Regions from separate parts of the Mesorhizobium sp. M1295 genome, predicted to be linked through region 2. Evidence: predicted binding sites of a transcription regulator. Region 2 holds the regulator's gene; each other region holds the start of a gene.
What was found. Region 2 encodes LexA, which represses DNA repair genes until DNA is damaged. Its sites were predicted from a motif close to TGTTCNNNNTGTGTTCNG; they were not measured.
Positions count from the first base shown of each region.

Region 1 (7,285 bases), on a different contig from region 2:
ACGGGGAGAAGAAACGCTAATCCACCCACATCCCGGTTCGTTTGTGCCAGTCGGCGATCGACTCTTCCGGGTAGACATCGAAGACCTTGTCGCCCTTGCCGATATCGGGCTCGACCCAGTTCGCCTTGTATTTCAGCATCAGATGCACCTTCTCCGGCGGCTTCGGCAGGTTTGTGTCGATTGCCGAGGCAAACGGATGCACCAGCTCCGGCCAGGTTGGATCGTAGAGCCAGAGTGCCGTCCCGCATTTCGTGCAGAAGTTCCGTTCGCCCGTCGAGATCTCGCGTTGCGGGTGCTCGTCGTCCTCGATCTCGGCCCGGTAGACGCCGAGATGGCGCTTGCCCTCGATTTTCAGCGTCTCGTAATCGGCGCCGAGATTGATGGCGAAACCGCCGCCGCCCTGCTGCTTGCGGCAGATCGAGCAGTAGCACAGCATGAACGGCACCGGCGTGTGGCTTTCCACCTCGAAACGCACGGCATTGCACCGGCAGGACCCTTTGAGCAGAAGCGGCATGAAAAACTCCGATGAAACTGATTCTGAACTTGTCAGGATGGTGCCGGTAGCGGCGATGACAAGGGGAAATCCCGGTGACATGATCGCGCCATGGACAACGAGCGCATAGAAGAGCTTTTCGAAGTGCTCGGCCCGGTCAGCATCCGCAAGCTGTTCGGCGGCAAGGGCATCTATTTCGATGGCGTCATCGTCGCCATTGTCATCCGTGGCGAATTGATGCTGAAGGCCGACGCCGAAAGCGCCCCGGATTTCGAAGCGGCCGGCTGCCGGCAATGGACCTATACCGGCTCGCGCCACGGAAAGCTGGTGTCGATGCCCTATTGGAGCGTTCCCGACAGCGCTTTCGACGACCCCGACGAGATGGCGATCTGGGCGCGCCGCGCCTACGAGGCAGGACGGCGCGCCGGCAAATAGGCTGCGTCATGCTTCGGCAATTCTGGGCCGCATTTCACGCCAGGTCCCGCGCCTCGGGCACGAGCGCCAGCGCCTCGGCAAAGCCGGCACCGCTGAAGGCCGCAACAGTATCGGCGCTCTCGAGGGCGAGCATAGATACGGCAACGCCTTCGCGCAGTGCCGCGCGCAGCGTCAGGCCGCGCAGCAGGGCGGCGACCGTCGCGCCGGCCAATGCGTCGCCGGCGCCGGCAGCATCGGTCCGCTTTTGGAGCGGCGGTGGCAGGATCGAGAACGCGCCCAATTTGTCGAAACCGAGGACCGGTCCGTCGCCAGCGGTGATCACGCCGCTTTTAAGGCCCGCGCGTCTCAGGCCGTCGACGATGCCTTGGTCGTCAGCATCGATGTCGACGCCGGCGAGCACGCCAGCCTCGTGCCGGTTCATGAAGGCGAGTGCCAGAAGATCAAGCACCGGCGTCAGCCGCGCCGCTTTGCTGGGCGAGACGGCAAGCGCAAACACCGGCTTGCCGGCGGCGAGTGCCGCCAGCCGCGCCACTGCGGAAGACGGCAGGTTGGCGTCGCACAGCACCGCGTCGGCCGAACCGATCGCGTCTCGCACCTTGGCGCGGCGGATCTGCTTGGGAAGCGCCAGCTCGTAGAGCACCATGTCGGCAAGGCCGGCGATCAGCCCGCCGTCGCTATCGACCAGCATCGTATGGCTTGGCGTCGCGCGGTCGAGGAACACCGCCGACAAATCGGCAATGCCGGCGTCGGTGACGGCGCGTAAAACCGTGTCGCCCAGGGCATCGCCGCCGCGCACCGAAAGCAGCGAGGCCGAGACGCCGCGCCGCACCGCACAGCGCAAGGCGTTGAAGGCGGCGCCGCCGACATGCTCGCGCATCGTGCCGGGGTTGGAAGCGGCCGGCACGAAGGCGCCGGCAACCCGGCCGCGCCGCTCGATATAGGCGCCACCCACGGCCAGGATCGTCGGGGATTTCATCATGCCGGCAAAATGCCCTTTGCTGTTGCCCGGGAGGAGACTAGGTCGCCGGGCGGAACCCTGCAATCGCGGGTGCGATTCGGATGGTGACGGCAACGGCGCCGCATGCGAGGCGGGATACGTCCGGAAGCAAAATTGCGAAACAAAAATAGAACAAATATGGATATCAGTTATTTTTCAAACCCTTGGGGCTCATTGACAAATGAGAACAAACGAGGTACATTCTTTTAAGGATTGCGGGATTGTCCGGCCTCCATTGACGACCACGGGGTGATGTATCATGGCTCAGAATTCTTTGCGGCTTGTAGAGGACAAAGCGGTGGACAAATCAAAGGCTCTGGATGCGGCGCTGTCGCAAATCGAGCGTGCCTTCGGCAAGGGTTCGATCATGCGGCTCGGCGCGAACGAGCAGGTCGTCGAGATCGAAACGGTGCCGACCGGCTCGCTTGGGTTGGACATCGCGCTTGGCGTCGGCGGCCTGCCGCGCGGCCGCATCGTCGAGATCTACGGACCGGAAAGCTCGGGCAAGACGACGCTGGCGCTGCACACGGTGGCCGAAGCCCAGAAGAAGGGCGGCATCTGCGCCTTTGTCGATGCCGAGCATGCGCTCGATCCGGTCTATGCCCGCAAGCTCGGCGTCGATCTCGAAAACCTGCTGATCTCGCAGCCCGATACCGGCGAACAGGCGCTGGAGATCTGCGACACGCTGGTGCGCTCCGGCGCCATCGACGTGCTGGTGGTCGATTCGGTGGCGGCGCTGACGCCGCGGGCCGAAATCGAAGGCGAGATGGGCGATTCGCTGCCCGGCCTGCAGGCCCGCCTGATGAGCCAGGCACTGCGCAAGCTCACCGCCTCGATCTCGCGCTCCAACACCATGGTCATCTTCATCAACCAGATCCGCATGAAGATCGGCGTCATGTTTGGTTCGCCCGAGACGACGACCGGCGGCAACGCGCTGAAATTCTATGCCTCGGTCCGCCTCGACATCCGCCGCATCGGCTCGGTCAAGGATCGCGACGAGGTCGTCGGCAACCAGACCCGCGTCAAGGTCGTCAAGAACAAGCTGGCGCCGCCCTTCAAGGTGGTCGAGTTCGACATCATGTATGGCGAGGGCGTCTCCAAAACCGGCGAGCTGGTCGATCTCGGCGTCAAGGCTGGCGTGGTCGAAAAGTCGGGCGCCTGGTTCTCCTATAATTCGCAGCGTCTCGGCCAGGGCCGCGAAAACGCAAAACTGTTCCTGCGCGACAATCCCGACACGGCGCGCGAGATCGAATTGGCGCTGAGGCAGAATGCCGGATTGATCGCCGAGAAATTCCTTGAGAACGGCGGCTCCGAAAGCAGCGACGACGGTTTCGAGGACGACGCCGGGGCGATGTAGGAAAAGCGATGCCTCCCGGAGCGTCAGCCAGGTTTGGATTTGATGTTTTGATTTTGAGTTTGCGTAATCGGTACATTTTGAACCGCCGGCCCCGTGCCGGCGGTTGGCGTTTGACGGCGAGTCAGACGCATTTCAAAGCGCCGGTGAAAGCCGGGATTTGAGCCCATTTGGTGTTTCTGGACAGGCTGCGGTGCGACCGCTAAAAGGCCATGTCTATTTTCCGCCGGCAGCCGGCGGTTCTCTCGAAAAGGCAGTATTCATGAGTGGCGTCAACGAGATCCGGTCGGCATTTCTCGACTATTTTCGCAAGGAAGGTCACGAGGTCGTCGCGTCGAGCCCGCTGGTGCCGCGCAACGACCCGACGCTGATGTTCACCAATGCCGGCATGGTGCAGTTCAAGAACGTTTTCACCGGTCTGGAGAAGCGGCCCTATTCGCGTGCGACGACTGCCCAGAAGAGTGTTCGTGCCGGCGGCAAGCACAACGACCTCGACAATGTCGGCTACACCGCGCGACACCTGACTTTCTTCGAGATGCTCGGCAATTTCTCCTTCGGCGATTATTTCAAGGAGCGCGCCATAGAGCTTGCCTGGAACCTGATCACCAGGGAGTTCGGGCTGAAGAAGGACAAGCTGCTGGTCACCGTCTACCACACCGACGACGAGGCCGCCTCCTACTGGAAGAAGATCGCCGGTCTTTCCGACGATCGCATCATCCGCATCGCGACCTCGGACAATTTCTGGGCAATGGGCGACACCGGACCGTGCGGGCCGTGTTCGGAGATATTCATCGACCGTGGCGAGCACATCTGGGGTGGCCCTCCCGGCAGCCCCGAGGAGGATGGCGACCGTTTCCTCGAATTCTGGAACCTGGTGTTCATGCAGTATGAACAGGTGACGAAGGACGAGCGCGTCGACCTGCCGCGTCCGTCGATCGACACGGGCATGGGCCTCGAGCGCATGGCCTCCATCCTGCAAGGAGTTGATAGCGTCTTCGAAACTGACCTGTTCCGCCACCTGATCGACGCTGCGTCGTCGGCGCTTGGCCGCGGTCCGGATGCGGACACCGTCGCATCGTTCCGCGTCATCGCCGACCACTTGCGTTCGTCCTGCTTCCTGGTCGCCGACGGCGTGCTGCCGTCCAACGAAGGGCGGGGCTACGTGCTTCGTCGCATCATGCGCCGCGCCATGCGCCACGCGCAGTTGCTCGGCTCGAATGAGCCGCTGATGTGGAAGCTGGTGCCGGCGCTGGTCCGCGAGATGAGCCAAGCCTACCCGGAACTGGTGCGCGGCGAGCAGATGATCACCGAGACGCTGAAGCTTGAGGAAACTCGTTTCCGCAAGACGCTGGTGCGAGGCTTGGGCTTGCTTTCGGAGGCGACGGAAAAGTTGGTCTCCGGCGACATGCTGGATGGCGAGACAGCGTTCAAGCTCTACGACACCTATGGCTTTCCGCTCGATCTGACGCAGGACGCGCTGCGCCAGCGCAACATCTCGGTCAACCTTGCCGGCTTCACCGAGGCGATGGAGCGGCAGAAGGCGGAGGCGCGCAAAAGCTGGGCTGGTTCCGGTGAGGCCGCAACCGAAACGGTATGGTTCGCGGTGCGTGAGGAGAACGGCGCCACCGAATTCCTGGGCTATGAGACCGAGCAGGCGGAAGGCCTCGTCCAGGCGCTGGTCAGGGACGGCAAGACCGTCGACAGTGCCGGCAAAGGCGACGCCGTTGCCGTGGTTGTCAACCAGACGCCGTTCTATGGCGAGTCCGGTGGCCAGATGGGCGATACCGGCGTCATTTCAGGCGACGGGTTCTCGATCGAGATATCCGATACGCAGAAGAAGGCCGATGGGCTTTTCGTCCATGTCGGCAAGGTGGCCAACGGCACGGTCAAGACGGGCGCGACCGTCGAGCTGAGGGTGGACCACGCGCGCCGCTCCAGGCTGCGCGCGAACCATTCCGCCACGCATCTGATCCATGAGGCGCTGCGCGAGGTGCTGGGTACCCATGTGGCGCAGAAGGGCTCACTGGTCGCGCCCGAGCGTCTGCGCTTCGACATCTCCCACAACAAGCCGATCTCGCCGGACGAGCTCGAAGAGGTCGAGCGCATGGCAAACGAAATCGTCGTTCAGAATAGCCCTGTAACCACGCGCCTGATGTCGGTCGACGACGCCATTGCCGAAGGCGCCATGGCGCTGTTTGGCGAGAAATATGGCGATGAAGTGCGCGTCGTTTCGATGGGCACGGGCCTGCATGGCGCCAAGGCCAACCGGCCCTATTCGGTCGAGCTATGCGGCGGCACCCATGTCAGGGCGACCGGCGATATCGGCCTGGTGCGCATCGTGTCCGACAGCGCGGTCGCTGCCGGCGTGCGCCGCATCGAGGCGTTGACCGGCGAGGCGGCCAGAAAGCATCTCGACGAGCAGGACAAGCGGCTGAAGGCGGCCGCCGCCGCGCTGAAGATTTCGCCGGCCGATGTGCCGGCCCGCGTCGAGGCACTGCTCGACGAGCGCAAGAAGCTCGAAAAGGAGCTGACCGAGGCGCGCAAGAAACTGGCGCTCGGCGATCGCTCGCCAGCCGGTGTGCCTGCGGAAAACGAAACGATTGCCGGTGTCGGTTTTCTCGGCAAGGCGGTATCGGGCGTCTCGCCAAAGGATTTGAAGCCGCTGGCCGATGCCGGCAAGAAGTCGCTCGGCTCCGGCGTCGTCGTCTTTGTCGGCGCCGGCGAGGACAACAAGGCGAGCGTCGTCGTCGCGGTCACCGATGATCTGACCGGCCGCTTCAGCGCAATCGATCTGGTGCGCGTCGCGTCCGCGGCATTGGGCGGGCAGGGCGGCGGCGGTCGACCCGATATGGCCCAGGCCGGCGGCCCGGACGGCTCGAAGGCCGAAGACGCGATCGCTGCGGTGAAAGCGGCTCTCGAGACGGCGTGAACCTGCACCGGGGGCGGGCACGGCCGAAATGGCGCGCCGCCCAGCGGACATCCTTGAGGGCCTGATATGCCGACGCTGACGATGTATCAGGTCGACGCCTTTGCCGAACAGGCCTTCCAGGGCAACCCTGCCGCCGTTCTCCTTTTGGAGGAGTGGCTGCCGGAGCAGGTAATGCAGGCCATCGCCAACGAAAACAATCTTGCCGAAACGGCGTTTGTGCGGGCGAATGGCAAAGGTTGGGATTTGCGCTGGTTCACGCCGGTCCATGAAGTCGACTTCTGCGGCCATGCCACTCTTGCGGCCGCCCATGTGCTGACCACGGAATACAGTGGTCAGGGCGAAATGGCCTTCGCCACCCGGGTGGGCGAGTTGCGGGTTTCCCAGCGGGAAGGGGCCTATCAGCTCGATCTGCCGTGTTTTCCGCCGCAGCCCGTCGAGGAAGAGCTGAAGTCGGCGCTGCAAGCGATATTGTCTCAGCGGACGGTTGCGGGCTTCCGCAATTTCGAGAACCTGTTTGTCGAGCTTGCCGACGAGACAAGCGTGCGATCTTTCGTTCCCGATCTGCTCAGGATCGGACGTTTTCATCCTCTCGGCTTGGTCATTACCGCGCCTGGGCAGGCCCATGATTTCGTCTCGCGTTATTTCGTGCCCGGAGCAGGCATTCCCGAGGATCCGGTAACCGGCTCCATTCATGCGACGCTGGTGCCTTACTGGGCTGAAAAACTCGGCAAGACGCATCTGTCGGCATTCCAATACTCGCAACGCGGCGGGCACTTGCTATGCGAGCTGGCCGGAGATCGCGTGCTGATCACAGGCCGTGCGAAGACCTTTATGAAGGCGGAGATCTACCTTCCCGATTGAGCGGTATTTCGCAGTGGGTCGCCTTCGGCGAAGCTGCCGATCTCCCCCTTTGCGGGGGAGATGCCCGGCAGGGCAGAGGGGGGTGCTGTCCCTCCGACTGTCAGCCCAATCGGAGCCACGTTCTCAGGCCGTTCCCAATTGGAAAGGATCAGTCGAAGGTTAGCGATCCTTCACACCCCCCTCTGTCCTGCCGGACATCTCCCCCGCAAGGGGGAG
Region 1 covers NZ_JAMYLU010000007.1:158,640-165,924, forward strand. The annotation lists gene NKH29_RS12760 (GFA family protein) at 17-514, opposite strand; gene NKH29_RS12765 (TfoX/Sxy family protein) at 605-928, shown strand; gene NKH29_RS12770 (PfkB family carbohydrate kinase) at 963-1,907, opposite strand; gene recA (recombinase RecA) at 2,185-3,282, shown strand; gene alaS (alanine--tRNA ligase) at 3,542-6,208, shown strand; gene NKH29_RS12785 (PhzF family phenazine biosynthesis protein) at 6,275-7,069, shown strand.
Region 1: the regulator LexA is predicted to act here: its motif matches at 2,043-2,060, upstream of recA (recombinase RecA).

Region 2 (7,285 bases):
TGCCGCCGACCGGGCCGGTGCGGCCCGACAGCTATGATTTCTCCTTCGACAGCTATTTCGCCGGTATCGGCGGCAGCGGCTTTTTTCTCGGCAATCCGAAAGTCGTGTCGTCGGGCAGCATGCCGCTTGCCGCGCGGCTTTCTTCCTCGATCGAAGACGCGCGCGAATCCATCGCCGACCATATCCGCAGCCGCATCGGCGGCGCCGAGGGCGAGATTGCTGCTGCGCTGATCGTCGGCGTGCGCGCCGGCATTCCCGAGGAGATCAACGAAGCGATGCGGCGTACAGGCATCTATCACATCATCTCCATCTCGGGGCTGCATATGGCGTTGGTCGCCGGCACCATCATGGCGCTGCTACGCGGCACCTTTGCGTTGTTTCCCGATTTCTCATCGCGACGGCCGGTCAAGAAATATGCCGCGGCCGCCGCGCTTTTTTCGATTGCGGCCTACCTCGTCTTTTCCGGCATTGTGGTGGCGGCCGAACGCAGCTTCATCATGCTGGCGGTGATGCTTATCGCCGTGCTGTTCGACCGGGCCGCGCTCACCATGCGCAACCTGGCGATCTCGGCCATCGCGGTCATTCTGGTGTCGCCGCACGAGGTGGTCGGTCCGAGCTTCCAGATGTCCTTCGCCGCGACGGCGGCCCTTGTCGGCGCCTATGCAGGCTGGTCCGATTACCGCGCCGGCGGGGCCACCACGCCGCCGCCCCGGCGGTCGCCGCTACGCTTTGCCACTAGAAAGGTACTGCTGGGCATGGGCGGCCTGGCGATGACCTCGATCATTGCAGGGAGCGCCACGGCGCTTTTCGCCATATGGCATTTCCAGCGCGTGGCGCCGCTCAGCCTGTTCGCCAATCTGGCCATCATGCCTATCATCTCACTGGTCGTCATGCCCTTCGCCGTCCTCAGTGCGCTGGCGATGCCGTTCGGCGCGGATGGGCCTTTCCTCTACGTGATGGGCAAGGGGCTGACGGCGATGATCGCCCTGTCCGGGTGGATCTCCGAGCGCTCGCCGATCGATGCGGTCGGGCTGATTTCGCTGAGATCTGTCCTTTTGGTGACGATCGCTCTCGTCATTGCCAGCATGGCGACGACCTGGTTGCGGCTCGTGGCCCTTCCTTTTGCGCTCGCCGGCTTGCTAACGACAACGCAGACGCGCGTACCCGATGTATTGATCTCGGAGGACGCACGGCTCGTCGCGCTGCCGATCGGCAGCGGTGAACTCGCGGTCAACCGGGCACGCCCGAATGAGTTCACCATCGACAACTGGAAACGCGCGCTCACATCAGAGGCTATCGTCGCGCCGGAAACACCTGGAAAGAACGATCCGCAATTCGACATTGCCGATCCGGCCGACTTACCGCCGGGCATGCCGTTCATTTGCACGGACGGTCTCTGCCTTGCCAGGCATCCATCCGGCGCGATCATCGCGCTAGCCAATGACCGCGATACTGCACGGCCAGCCTGCGCCTTTGCCAGCTTGATCGTCATCGACGACGCCACCGCCCATAATCCCTGCTACTACGACCGGCTGGTCCTCGTCGTCACCAAACGGCAACTGGCGCGCGCGGGAAGTGCGGCCGTCTATTTCGATCCACAAGCGGCAACACGCGCCGAAATCCGCTTCGCCGTCGAAAAATCATACCGGCCCTGGCACGTGCAGCGGAAATTTTCCCGCGCGGCGCGGGGCATGCCGCCATACCGCAGAGCCGACAAGCCAAAAGCCGGCGCCAAGGGCGCAGCTCAGTAGCGGCGAATCAGCCCAACGAGCTTGCCCTGCACCTTGACCCTGTCTGGTCCGAAGATGCGCGTCTCGTAGGCCGGATTGGCGGCTTCCAGGGCGATCGAGGCGCCCTTGCGGCGGAACCGCTTCAGCGTCGCTTCTTCCTCGTCGACCAGTGCCACCACGATCTCACCGGGGCTCGCCGTATCGGCATTGCGGATGATCACCGTGTCGCCGTCGAAAATGCCAGCCTCGATCATCGAATCGCCTTTGACCTCCAGCGCATAATGCTCGCCGCCCATGATCATGTCCGGCGGCACCGAGATCGAATGCGTCTGGTGCTGGATGGCATCGATCGGCACACCGGCGGCGATGCGGCCCATCACCGGGATCGACACGGCGGCGACGACATCGTCGTCATTGCCGGCTGCAGGCATGCGCGACGATGTCGGCTTGCCCTGCCGAGGACCTTGCCCAAGACTGCCCTGGATGACGCTCGGCGAGAACTTGCGTGCCGCATTTAGGCCGGGGGCGATCGAATCGGGCAGGCGCAGCACCTCCAGTGCACGGGCCCGGTTGGGCAAACGGCGAATGAAGCCGCGCTCCTCCAGCGCCGTAATCAGCCGGTGGATTCCCGATTTGGAAGCCAGGTCGAGCGCTTCCTTCATCTCGTCGAAGGAGGGCGGGATACCGCTTTCCTTCAGCCTTTCGTGGATGAACATAAGCAGTTCGTGTTGTTTGCGTGTCAGCATAGCGACCCCCAACAGAATCAGAAAAACAAACCCAGAACAAACACTATCTGTTCCAGTTGTGTTCCGCAACTGTTTAAAGTTTAATGAATGTGTTAGGGCTCGGGAAACGATACCACTCACCAAACCGGAACGCTGCATTTTCACCGCCGCGGGCGTCATCGCCTTGATTCTGCTTTCGTTTGCGGCCTCTGGGTTCCCAGAAGGCGGCACTGGTATCGGCCGTCAGCCGGCAAAGGGCACGGAATTGAAGCCGTATCGACTGTGCGGTTTGGTCAATGCACCGTGAACGAAACGAACTCAAAACGCCAACCTTGGGTTGGCTTGGCTCCTGGTTTCCACCGCGTGGTCAGGCAACTTGTCGCCGGTGGAGCCTTGCTGCGCGATACCAGGTAATGGAGAACCGCTCGTGACCGATGGATGCCGTCGATGCGTGTCCGGCGTTGCGGTGAATCTTGGGGGAGCAGACAAATCATGACAGGAATTCGCGATCTCGTTGCCATAAGGGCGATGGATGCTGCAGATCCGCTGCGCGCGATGCGCGACCGCTTTGTGCTGCCGCAAGGAGTGATCTATCTCGACGGCAATTCGCTAGGGGCCGCTTCGCGTGCAGCTTTCGATGAATTGAGCAAGGCAGCGACCGAAGAATGGGCGCATGATCTCATCCGCGCCTGGAACACGGCCGGCTGGTTCAACATGCCGCTCGAACTCGGCGACCAGCTCGGGCGCCTGATCGGTGCCGCGGCCGGCCAGACGGTGGTCTGCGACACGACATCGGTCAACATCTACAAGCTGCTGCACGCCGCCATGGCCATGCGGCCGGAGCGGCAGGTCATCGTCGCCGAGGGCGACAGTTTTCCGACAGACCTCTACATGGCTGAGGGTGTGGTTTCGACGCGAAAAGATACGCTGCTGCGCCTCTCGGGGGTCGACGCGCCGAGCATCGAAGAGCTGATCGACGAACGCACCGCCGTGGTGCTGGTCAACCACGTCAACTACAAGTCGGGCGAACTGCGCGACATGCCGGCGCTGACGCGCAGGGCCCAGGAAGCCGGGGCGATGATCGTCTGGGATCTCTGCCACACCGCCGGTGCGATGCCAGTCGAGCTCGACACGGCAAACGCCGATTTTGCCGTTGGCTGCACCTACAAATATCTGAATGGCGGACCGGGCGCGCCTGCCTTCATCTATGCGGCTGAGCGGCATCTTGCCGACATCCAGCAGCCGCTCACCGGCTGGTGGGGCCATGCACGGCCCTTCGCCTTCGAGCCAGGCTATGCGGCCGGCACCGGCATCCGCCGGTTTCTGTGCGGCACCCAGCCGGTCCTGTCGATGCGCACGCTGAAGGGCGCGCTCGACATCTGGAACGATGTCGACATGACGGCGGTGCGCAAGAAGAGCATCGCGCTGGCTGATCTGTTCATCGAGCTCGTCGAGGCAAAGTGCGGCACTTACGGGCTAACGCTCGAAAGCACGCGCGACGGGGAAAAACGCGGCAGCCAGATTTCATTCATGCACGAGCATGGCTACCAGATCATGCGCGCGCTGATCGAACGTGGCGTGATCGGCGATTTTCGCGCGCCATCGACCATGCGCTTCGGCTTCACCCCGCTCTATGTCGGCTATGCCGATGTCTGGCAGGCCGTCGAAGTGCTTGAGGACATCCTGCGCACCGGTGCGTGGAAGGATGCGCGCTTCGCCATCAAGGCGGCTGTCACTTGAGATTGATGCGAGAGCTGGAATCGTGAGGCTGGCGACGACGCGCCGCGCGATGCTCACGCTCGTTGCAAGGCCATATTGCCAGGGGAGGGCGCAGGGTGTTCGAACGTCACATTGCCGATTGGGACAACGCCTATGCCAACGGCGCCAACATAGCCGGCAGCGATCGCTGGCCGGCGGCCTGGGTCGAGCCCGCGCGGGTTTTTCGCGACGTGCTTTCGACCGAGGGCCGGGCGCGGCTCGACATGGCCTATGGCCATGGCCCACGCAACCGGCTCGATCTTTTCCTGCCGGCCACCAAGCCCAAGGGGCTCGTGGTGTTCGTCCATGGCGGCTACTGGATGGCATTCGACAAGAGTTTCTGGTCGCATCTTGCCGCTGGCGCTGTTGATCGCGGCTATGCCGTGGCGATGCCGTCCTACACGCTCTGTCCGCAGATGCGCATTGGCGGCATCGTCAAGGAAGTCGGCGCGGCGATCGGCAAGGCGGCGGGGATGGTCGCAGGGCCGCTGATGCTGACCGGACACTCGGCCGGTGGCCATCTTGTTAGCCGGATGGTTACGACGACGACGCCGCTGGCGCCCGAAATTGTCCGGCGCATTCGCCATGTCGTATCGATCTCGGGTGTGCACGATTTGCGCCCGATCATGCGCACCGGCATGAACGAGACGCTGGCGATCGATGAGGCCGAGGCGCAGGCCGAAAGCCCGGTGCTGCTGCGCCCGATGGACAAGGCCCGCCTGACCTGCTGGGCCGGCGGCGGCGAGCGCGCCGAATTCCTGCGCCAGAGCGCGTTGCTGGCCAACATCTGGATCGGCCTGGGTGCCGCGACCAGTTCGGTGGTCGAGCCTGACCGGCATCATTTCAACATCATCGACGGTTTGGCCGATCCAGACCATCCGCTGACCCGGACCTTGATCTCGGAGTGAGGCAGGTTCAGCGTAGCATCAGCACGTCGCAAGCGGCGCCCGCCGCCGCGGCGGGCGTGAACGGCGCACGGACGATCAGCCCGTTGGCATCGGCCAGCATTTTCAGCATCGAGGAATCCTGGATGCTGAACGGCGTCGCCACGAGCGTGCCGGCCTCAGCGCTGACAACAGCCCGCACATAATCCTGCCTGAGATCGTTGGCCGGCATGGCAGCGCCGAGCCGTGCCTCACGCATATCCTGCTGAAAGGCGCGGCCGCCGAGCCGCGCCAGCAGCGGCTTCAGGAAGAGCTGGGTGCAGACCAGGCTCGCCACCGGATTGCCGGGCAAGCCGATGCAGCGAATGTCGCCCAGCCGCCCGAACATCAGCGGCTTGCCCGGCCGCATGGCGATCTTCCAGAAATCGAGAGTCATGCCTTGCCCGGTCAGCACGTCATGGACGAAATCGTGGTCACCGACCGAGGCACCGCCCAGCGTGACGATGACGTTCGCGCCAGCCTTCACGGCCTTTTCCACCAGCGCAGCGATCGCCTCCCTGCGGTCCGGCGCGATGCCAAGGTCGAGCACTCGCGCACGGACCGACTGTGCGGCGGCGGCGACACCATAGGCGTTGGAGGAGATGATCTGGTCGGGGCCAAGCTCGCTGCCCGGCGGCAGCAATTCGTCGCCGGTGGCGATGATGGCGACCAACGGCCTTTTGACCACGCCGACCTCGGGGTGGTTGGCCGATGCCGCCAGCGACAAGGCCGCCGGGTCGAGCAGGCGGCCTTTGTGCAGCAGGACGTCGCCTTTGGCGAAATCGAGCCCGAGGCGGCGGATGTTTCGCCCCTGCACCGTCGGCTCCGTCACTTCGACGACACCGCGGCCGAGATCGCGGACGTTCTCCTGGATGACGATGGTGTCGGCGCCTTCGGGAAGCGGCGCGCCGGTGAAGATACGGACGGCCTGCCCCTGCTGCACCGTCCCGGCAAAGCCGCTTCCGGCCGGCGCCATGCCGACCACCGAAAGCTTTGCTGGTAAGGACGCGATATCAGCCGCCCGCACGGCATAGCCGTCCATGGCGGAGGCGTTGAACGGCGGCTGAGTGCGGAGCGCCACAACCGGCTCCGCCAGCACGCGGTCGGCGGCATCCAGCAGCGCGACGCGTTCGCCCTGCAGTGCAGCTGCGCCGTCCAACAGGCGCTCGAGCGCCTCAGCAACTGGGACCAGCGCCATCAGCGGCCTGCCTCGGTGACCCCATCTTCGGTGATCTTGTAGTCGCCGGATTTGCCGCCGGTCTTTTCAACCAGCCTGATACCGGAGATGACCATGGCGCGGTCGACCGCCTTGGCCATGTCGTAGATGGTCAGGCAAGCGACCGAGACGGCGCTCAGGGCCTCCATCTCAACGCCGGTTTTGCCCGTGACGCGGGTCAATGCTGTGACCTTCAGGCCGGGCAAAGCTGCGTCCGGCTCGATATCGACAGATATCCTGGTCAGCAGCAGTGGATGGCAGAGCGGGATCAGTTCATGCGTCTTCTTGGCCGCCATGATGCCGGCGATACGCGCGGTACCGAGCACGTCGCCCTTCTTGGCATCGCCGGCGAGGATCATGTCCAGGGTCTCGGGCCGCATCGACACGAAGCCCTCCGCGACTGCCGTGCGCACCGTCTCAGCCTTGTCGCCGACATCGACCATGTTGGCTTCGCCGCGCGCGCCAAGATGGGTGAGGGCGGCCGCCATCCTCAGATCGCCTCTGCCGGCGCCTTGCCCGTCAAAAGCAGGCGCGTTGCAGCGGCCACGTCCTGTTGACGCATCAGGCTCTCACCGACCAGAAAAGTGGCGATGCCGCTCCGCTCCAGCCGGCGGCAATCGTCATGCGAAAAGATACCGCTCTCGCTGACCAGAAGGCGGTCGGCGGGCACCATCGCGACCAGCCGTTCCGAGGTCTCGAGGCTGGTTTCGAAGGTCCGGAGATTGCGGTTGTTGATACCGATCAGCCGCGACGACAGCTGCAGCGCGCGTTCCATCTCAGCCTCGTCATGCACTTCGACCAGCGCGTCCATGCCGAGCCCGAAAGCTGTCGCTTCGAGTTCTCTTGCCAACGCGTCGTCGACGCTGGCCATGATGATCAGTATGGCATCGGCGCCCCATGCCCTGGCCTCGTAGACCTGATAGGGATCGAACA
Region 2 covers NZ_JAMYLU010000008.1:203,205-210,489, reverse strand. The annotation lists gene NKH29_RS14260 (ComEC/Rec2 family competence protein) at 1-1,751, shown strand, start outside; gene lexA (transcriptional repressor LexA) at 1,745-2,476, opposite strand; gene kynU (kynureninase) at 2,948-4,195, shown strand; gene NKH29_RS14245 (hormone-sensitive lipase) at 4,291-5,121, shown strand; gene NKH29_RS14240 (molybdopterin molybdotransferase MoeA) at 5,129-6,334, opposite strand; gene moaC (cyclic pyranopterin monophosphate synthase MoaC) at 6,334-6,840, opposite strand; gene trpC (indole-3-glycerol phosphate synthase TrpC) at 6,843-7,285, opposite strand, start outside.

Region 3 (7,285 bases), on a different contig from region 2:
CCGCGCCAAGAACTTGAACAGCCCGTCGGGCAGGCGAAGCACTTCGGCAGCAGTGCGGGACGCAGGCCGGCGATGCGAGCGGGTTCGATGCCTGTCGCCGTCATTGCCGCCAATGCTTCGTCGATCTGACCGGCCAGGATCAGCCGCCAGCGGCGATCGGCAAGCTCTGCCGCCAGCGGCAGACCGGAAAGCGCCACCAGCGCGTTGTTGAGGTTGAGCAGCAGCTTGTCCCATAACACCGCGTCGATGTCACCATGCGTCGCGACGGCAAACCCCTCGACATCAAGCAGTTCGTCAAGGCCCGCCGAGCCCTGTTCGATCATCACTTTGCCGCCGCTGGCGCGGTGCAGGCGAAGCGGCAATTCGCCCTCCGGCGATTGGACCACGTTGAACGGCACCATGCCCGCGAGCACCGGCTGGGCGGTGAGATGGGCTCGCAATTTATCGGCATTGTCGACGCCGTTCTGCAGGCTGAGTATCACCACGTCCGGTCGGGCATGGGCGGCAATCAGCCCGGCCATGTCTTGCGTCGCGCCGCTCTTGACCGTTACCAAAATGACATCGGCATCGGAGAATGCTACCGCCGGATCGGCGGTGACCGACAATGCGTCCGGTTTGACAGAACGGTCGCGGCCGTCAGGGTCGGTGATGCGCAATCCAGCTTCTTGCAGGGCCTTCTCGACGCGCGGTCGCGCCAGCAGAAACACCTTTCGCCCGGCAAGTATCAGGCAGCCGCCGGCGTAGCAGCCGATACTGCCGGCACCGGCGATTACGATCGTCTTGCCACGCGTGACCATGCGATGGCCCTGTTCTGGTCGAGAGACCTTGCCGCAATTATACGACATGAAAACCATAATGTCGGCGGCATGGCTGGCCCTCACGTCTGGCCGTGACAGACCTTGCGCTTTCGACTATCGCTTTTGCCCATGATGCTGCCTACCGATCCGGTTAGAAATCTCGCTGCACTCATCCGCTGTGCTTCCGTGACGCCCGCCGAAGGCGGTGCGCTGCGCGCGCTGGAGGCGATGTTGAAGCCGCTCGGCTTTGCGGTCGAGCGACCGGTGTTTTCCGAAGCCGGCACACCGGACATCGAGAACCTTTACGCGCGGCGTTCCGGCAATGGCCCGCATCTGATGTTTGCCGGCCATACCGACGTGGTGCCGGTGGGCGACGAGGCAGCCTGGACGCACCCGCCCTTTGGCGCCGAGATCGCCAATGGCGAGATGTTCGGCCGCGGCGCCGTCGACATGAAGGGCGGCATTGCTTGTTTCGTCGCGGCGGTGGCGCGACATGTCGAGCAGAAGGGCGGCCCGAAGGGGTCGGTCTCGCTGCTGATAACCGGCGATGAGGAAGGCCCGGCGATCAACGGCACGACGAAGCTGCTCGAATGGGCGGCCGCCAAAGGCGAGAAATGGGATGCCTCGATCGTCGGCGAGCCTACCAATCCCGACGCGCTTGGCGATATGATCAAGATCGGCCGGCGCGGCTCGCTATCGGGCACGGTCGTCGTCAACGGCCGCCAGGGCCACGCCGCCTATCCGCAGCTAGCCGACAATCCGGTGCGCGGCCTGGTGACGCTGGTCGACGCCTTGCTGCACCCCGTCTTCGACAACGGAACAAGGGATTTCCAGCCGACGAATCTTGAGGTGACCTCCATCGATGTCGGCAATCCCGCCACCAACGTCATCCCGGCGAAGGCAGCAGCTACCTTCAATATCCGCTTCAACGACACATGGACCGCCGAGACGATCCAGGCCGAGATCCACAACCGCCTCGACCGGGCGGCGAAACGCAAGAAATACCGCGCCGGCAAGAAGACGCCGGTCGACTACGAGATCGTCTGGCGCGACGGGCCGTGCCATGTTTTCCTGACACGCGACGACAGGCTGATCGAGACGCTTGGCGGTTCGGTCAAAGCGGTGACCGGCAGGAAGCCGGCGCTCTCCACCTCCGGCGGCACCTCCGATGCCCGCTTTATCAAGGATTATTGTCCGGTGGTCGAATTCGGCCTGGTCGGCAAGACCATGCACATGGTCGACGAACGTGTGGCGATTGCCGATCTCGAGACGCTGACGCAGATTTATCTGCGCTTCGTTGAAGACTGGTTTGCGCAGGACATATCCTAGTGATGCTTTCAGCGGATGAAACCTATGCTTCGCTTGCCGGCGCCTGGCGGCTGATGCTCGGCAAGGCCGACGGATTTCGCCTGCTCGACCTTTCGGCGGACGGTTTCTGGAACTCCTTTTTTGCCATCGTCGTCGCGGCGCCGGCATTGATCGTCGGCTGGGTCGGCATTGCCAACGAGATCGGCGATCCCGACGCATTCGTCGGCCGTTTCAGCATGTTGATCCGGCTGGCCACCGTCGATATCGGCGCCTGGGTGCTGCCGCTCATCGGCCTGGCCCTGGTCGCGCCGCGGGTCGGCGTCGGCAGCCGTTTCGTCCATTATGTCGTCGCCAGCAACTGGGCCTCGGCGATCATCGCCTGGATGATGCTGCCATCGGCGTTGATCCGGCTTTTCCTGACATCGGCCAACGAAGTCTCCGGGCTGGTGTCGCTGCTGCTGTTCGCGCTGTCAATGGTATTGACCTGGCGGATGACCAACGTTGCCATCGGCAGGGGTGCGGCTGTCGGCAGCGCTGTTTTTGCCGGCATGTTCGTGGCGTCGCTGATCGTCCTGTTCGGCCTGCAGGCGCTGCTCGGTATCAGCGTGCCGGATCAGCCAGGCGTCGGATAATCGACGCCGACTAGAAACAGCCCGTCGGGCGGCGCCACCTGACCGCAGGCCGCACGGTCGCGCGCCTCGAGCGCGGCCTTGAGGTCGGCAATGGCCCAGCCGCCTTCGCCGACACGTTTGAGCGAGCCGACCATCGAGCGCACCTGGTTGTGCAGGAATGACCGCGCCGAAGCGCGGACTTCGATGAAATCGCCCGCCCGGCTGACATCCAGCCGGTCGAGCGTGCGGACCGGGCTGGTGGCTTGGCACTGGGTCGAGCGGAAGGTGGTGAAATCATGCCGGCCAAGCAGCACTTTTGCCGCTTCGTGCATGGCGGCGGCATCGAGCTGCTTCGGTACCCACCAGATCTTACCCTTGTCGAGCGCTGCTGGCGCGCGGCGGTTGACGATACGGTAGAGATAGTGGCGGCCGATCGCCGAGAAACGCGCATCGAAGCCATCCGGCACGACGGCGGCCTTCAGGATGGCGATGTGCGCCTTGGCCGCTTGCAGATGCGCGTTGACGGCGTCGCGCACCTTGTCGCCGGGCCATGCCTTGACCAGATCGACATGCGCCACCTGAGCGGTCGCATGGACACCGGCATCGGTGCGGCCGGCGGCGCGCAGAGAGACCTGCTCGCCGCAGAACTTCTCGATCGCCTGCTCGATCGCCTGCTGCACCGAAGGCTGATTGGCCTGGCGTTGCCAGCCGGCAAAGAGACTGCCGTCATATTCGATGTCGAGGCGAAAACGCGGCATTCCCGGATCGAGGCGAAATCAGGCGGCGAGGGCTGAGCCGAAGGCCGAGGCGTAGACCAGCCTGCCGGTCTCCGGCGCCTCGCCCCAGGCAAGCGCCTGCAAAGCCTCGCCTTGGTAGTCGCTCTCGAATTTCGCTGCACGGGCGCGGCTGTAGCCGAAGCGGCCATAGTAGGCCGGATCGCCGAGCACCACAGCGAGCGTCTCGCCGGCGGCTTTCAGGCGGATATGAGCCTCGCGGACCAGGGCACCGCCGATGCCGGTGCCGTGGAACGACGGCTCGACTGCCAGCGGCGCCAGCGCGACTGCCGGGAAGCTCTTGCCGCCATTCTGCACGAAGAGCCGTGAAAACAGGATATGGCCGACCACTTGCCCGTCTTCGTCCGCCACCAGTTCGACGACGGCATCACCGCCGGTGACCAGCGCGTCGACCAGTCCGGCCTCCGCCTGCTGGCCGAATGCGTGTTCTTCGACAAGGCGGATCGCCTCGCGGTCCCGCGGCGTCGCCGCGCGTATGGACATCATGCTCATGACAATTTCATCCCTTTTTCGAGCTTGGCCCCGCGCAGAAACTCCTGCGCGGCAATGGGCCTTCCGCCCGCACGTTGAACTTCGACCAGCCTGATCGCGCCTGACCCGCAGGCAACCGTCAGCCGGTCATCGAGAATTCCTCCCGGTTCGCCGGCGCCTTGCGAGAGCGTCGAGCGAAGCAGTTTCAGCCGTTCCATGCGGCCGCCGATTTCGGCCTCGCACCATGCACCGGGAAAGGGCGATAGGCCGCGAATCTGGTTGTGCACGTCGCCGGCAGGTCGCAGCCAGTCTATGCGAGTCTCCGATTTATCGATTTTCTTGGCGTAGGTCACCCCCACCTCCGCCTGTGTGGTAAATGTCAGCGTATTCCGCTCGAGCCGTTCGAGCGCTTGCACCATCAGCGCAGCACCCAGGATCATCAGCCGGTCGTGCAGATCGCCGGCCGTCATGTCCGGTCCAATGGCGCATTTTTCAACCATTGCCACAGGCCCGGTGTCGAGGCCTTCCTCCATCCGCATCACCATCATGCCCGTCTCGGTATCGCCGGCCATGATGGCGCGCTGGATAGGGGCAGCGCCGCGCCAGCGCGGCAATAGCGATGCGTGGCCATTGAGGCAACCGAGCCGCGGCGCCTCGAGAATAGGTTTGGGCAGAAGCAGCCCGTAGGCGACGACCACGGCGACATCGGCGCGCAAGGTGCGGAACGCCTGCTGCTCCGCCTCGCTCTTCAGCGACACCGGCGACCGCACCTCGATGCCAAGCCGCTCCGCCTCACGCTGCACCGGCGACGGCGTCAGCTCGAGCCCGCGCCGGCCTGCGGCGCGCGGCGGCTGCGTGTAGACGGCTGCCAATTCATGCCCTGCCCCGGCGATCGCTCGCAGCGTCTGCACGGAGAATTCGGGCGTACCCATGAAGATGACACGCAGGGGCATTCGTCGACCCCTATCCCACCATCTTGCCCGGCGCCTTGTCCCTGGCGAGCTTCTTGAATTTCTTGACCACCATGTCGCGCTTCAGCTTGGAGATGTGGTCGATGAACAGCACGCCGTTTAGGTGGTCGATCTCATGCTGCAGGCAGGTCGCCATCAGCCCCTCGGCCTCGATCTCCTGCAGCTTGCCGTCGCGATCGAGATACTTCACCCGCACCGCTGCCGGACGCTCGACCTCGGCATAGTAATCCGGGATCGACAGGCAGCCTTCCTCGTAGACCGAACGCTGGTCGGAGCTGTCGAGGATTTCGGGATTGATGAAGACGTGCGGTGCCGGCGTCTCGTCCTCCTTGGCGAGGTCGATCACCAGCAAGCGCAAGGGTTCGCCGACCTGGATCGCCGCGAGGCCGATGCCGGGCGCGTCATACATGGTGTCCAGCATGTCGCCGGCCAGTTTACGCAAATCACCGTCGACACGCTCGACCGGTTTTGAAACCTGACGCAGGACGGGATCGGGGAGGATGATAAGCGGCTTGATCGACATGGCGTCTCACCTAAGACCTCGCAGGAAAAGCGTCAACCGGGACGCCTTCTGGTCGTTCACGTTTTGATCTGTGCCGCCAGACCGAATCATCTATGCTGTCGGCATGAACGATCTGGCCACCATCCTGTCCGAACCTGTCGCCCGCCTCGGCGCCACCACGATCACGCTCGGCCATGCCCTGGGTTTCGGCGCAATGCTGTTCCTCGGCCTGTTCGTGGCGCTCGTCATTGCGCTCTGGCGATCGGCCAAGGCGCGTGCAATGGCGGCCGCCGAAGCCGCCGACCACGCCCGCGACGCCGAGGTGCGGATGGCCGGCATCTTGGCAAGCCAGGCGGAAATGCAGGGCCGTATGGGCGCTATCGCCGAAGTGTTCGGGGCGCGTCAGGCCGAACTGACCCAGTCGATCGGCCAGCGCCTCGACGCCATGACCGGCCGCCTCGGCCAGACCATGACCGAGCAGACGAGATCGACGCATGAGAGCCTCGCCAAGCTGCAGGAGCGGCTGGCGGTCATCGATATCGCGCAAGGCAACATCCAGTCGCTGGCCGGCCAGGTCGTGCAATTGCAGGCGATCCTTTCCAACAAGCAGACGCGCGGCGCCTTCGGCCAGTCGCGTATGGAAGCCATCGTCGCCGACGGATTGCCCCACGGCGCCTATGAATTCCAGGCGACCTTGTCGAATGGCAGCCGGCCCGACTGCCTGGTGAAGATGCCGAACGGCGCACCGTCGCTTGCCATCGATGCAAAGTTTCCACTCGAGGCCTGGAATGCCATCCGTGCCGCCGAAGGCGCCGACCTGCAGAAGTCCGCCGCTCAGGCTTTCCGCCGCGACATCGAGGTGCATGTCCGGGATATTTCCGAAAAATACCTGATCCAGGGCGAGACGCAGGACACTGCCTTCATGTTCGTGCCCTCGGAATCGGTGTTCGCCGAAATCCACGAGAATTTCGAGGCCGTTGTCCAAAAGGCGCATCGATCGCGGATCGTCATCGTCTCGCCATCGCTTTTGATGCTGTCGATCCAGGTCATCCAGGCGATCCTCAAGGATGCCCGTATGCGCGAGCAGGCGCACCTGATCCAGGGCGAGGTCATCCGGCTGATGGAAGACGTCTCTCGGCTCGACGAGCGGGTGCGCAAATTGCAGACGCATTTCGGTCAATCGGCCAAGGATATCGAGGACATCCTCGTCTCGACATCGAAGGTGACCAGGCGCGGACAAAAGATCGAGGCGCTGGAGTTTGGCGTGCAGCCGGCGGAGGACACCGCTGGGTCGAATGGCAGCGGAGCAAAAGCGGAAAGCAGCGCGCGTGTTGCCGATTCGAAAACCGGGCAGCTGAGGCTAAGGGTCGTCGAAGGCGACGATTGAGAGCTACGCCGGAACCGGAGCCGAGGCTTCGCCCGGTCTGGCGCTACTGCTCCTCGATGATTGTTGTGCCTTCGAATTCCGGCAGCCAATGCAGCGCCGAGCGATGCCAGATCTGCTTTCTCGGCACCAGTTGATCGCGCTGCCATGCCGTGCCGACCCTGATGCCGTAAACCTTCGGTCCCGCGCCCGCCGACGTGGCGTAGAGATGCGAGCCGCACTCACCGCAAAATGCCTGAGCGCGCTTGGCACCACTCGAACCGGTCTTGATGTAGATTTTCGGCGCGCCCTTGGTGATCGTGTAATTGTCCTCGGACGCCGGCACGGTGACGCGAAAGGCCGTTCCGGTTAGCTTCTGACAATCGACGCAGTGACAAATGGTGGTCTTTTCCGGATCGACCTCGGCCTCGTAAGTAATGGCGCCGCAATGACACCCGCCGTCGATTT
Region 3 covers NZ_JAMYLU010000003.1:242,885-250,169, forward strand. The annotation lists partial or broken gene NKH29_RS06490 (2-dehydropantoate 2-reductase) at 1-797, opposite strand, end outside; gene dapE (succinyl-diaminopimelate desuccinylase) at 927-2,126, shown strand; gene NKH29_RS06500 (hypothetical protein) at 2,129-2,737, shown strand; gene truA (tRNA pseudouridine(38-40) synthase TruA) at 2,719-3,474, opposite strand; gene NKH29_RS06510 (GNAT family N-acetyltransferase) at 3,493-4,002, opposite strand; gene fmt (methionyl-tRNA formyltransferase) at 3,999-4,928, opposite strand; gene def (peptide deformylase) at 4,945-5,475, opposite strand; gene NKH29_RS06525 (DNA recombination protein RmuC) at 5,579-6,841, shown strand; gene NKH29_RS06530 (GFA family protein) at 6,885-7,285, opposite strand, start outside.
Region 3: the regulator LexA is predicted to act here: its motif matches at 5,529-5,546, upstream of NKH29_RS06525 (DNA recombination protein RmuC).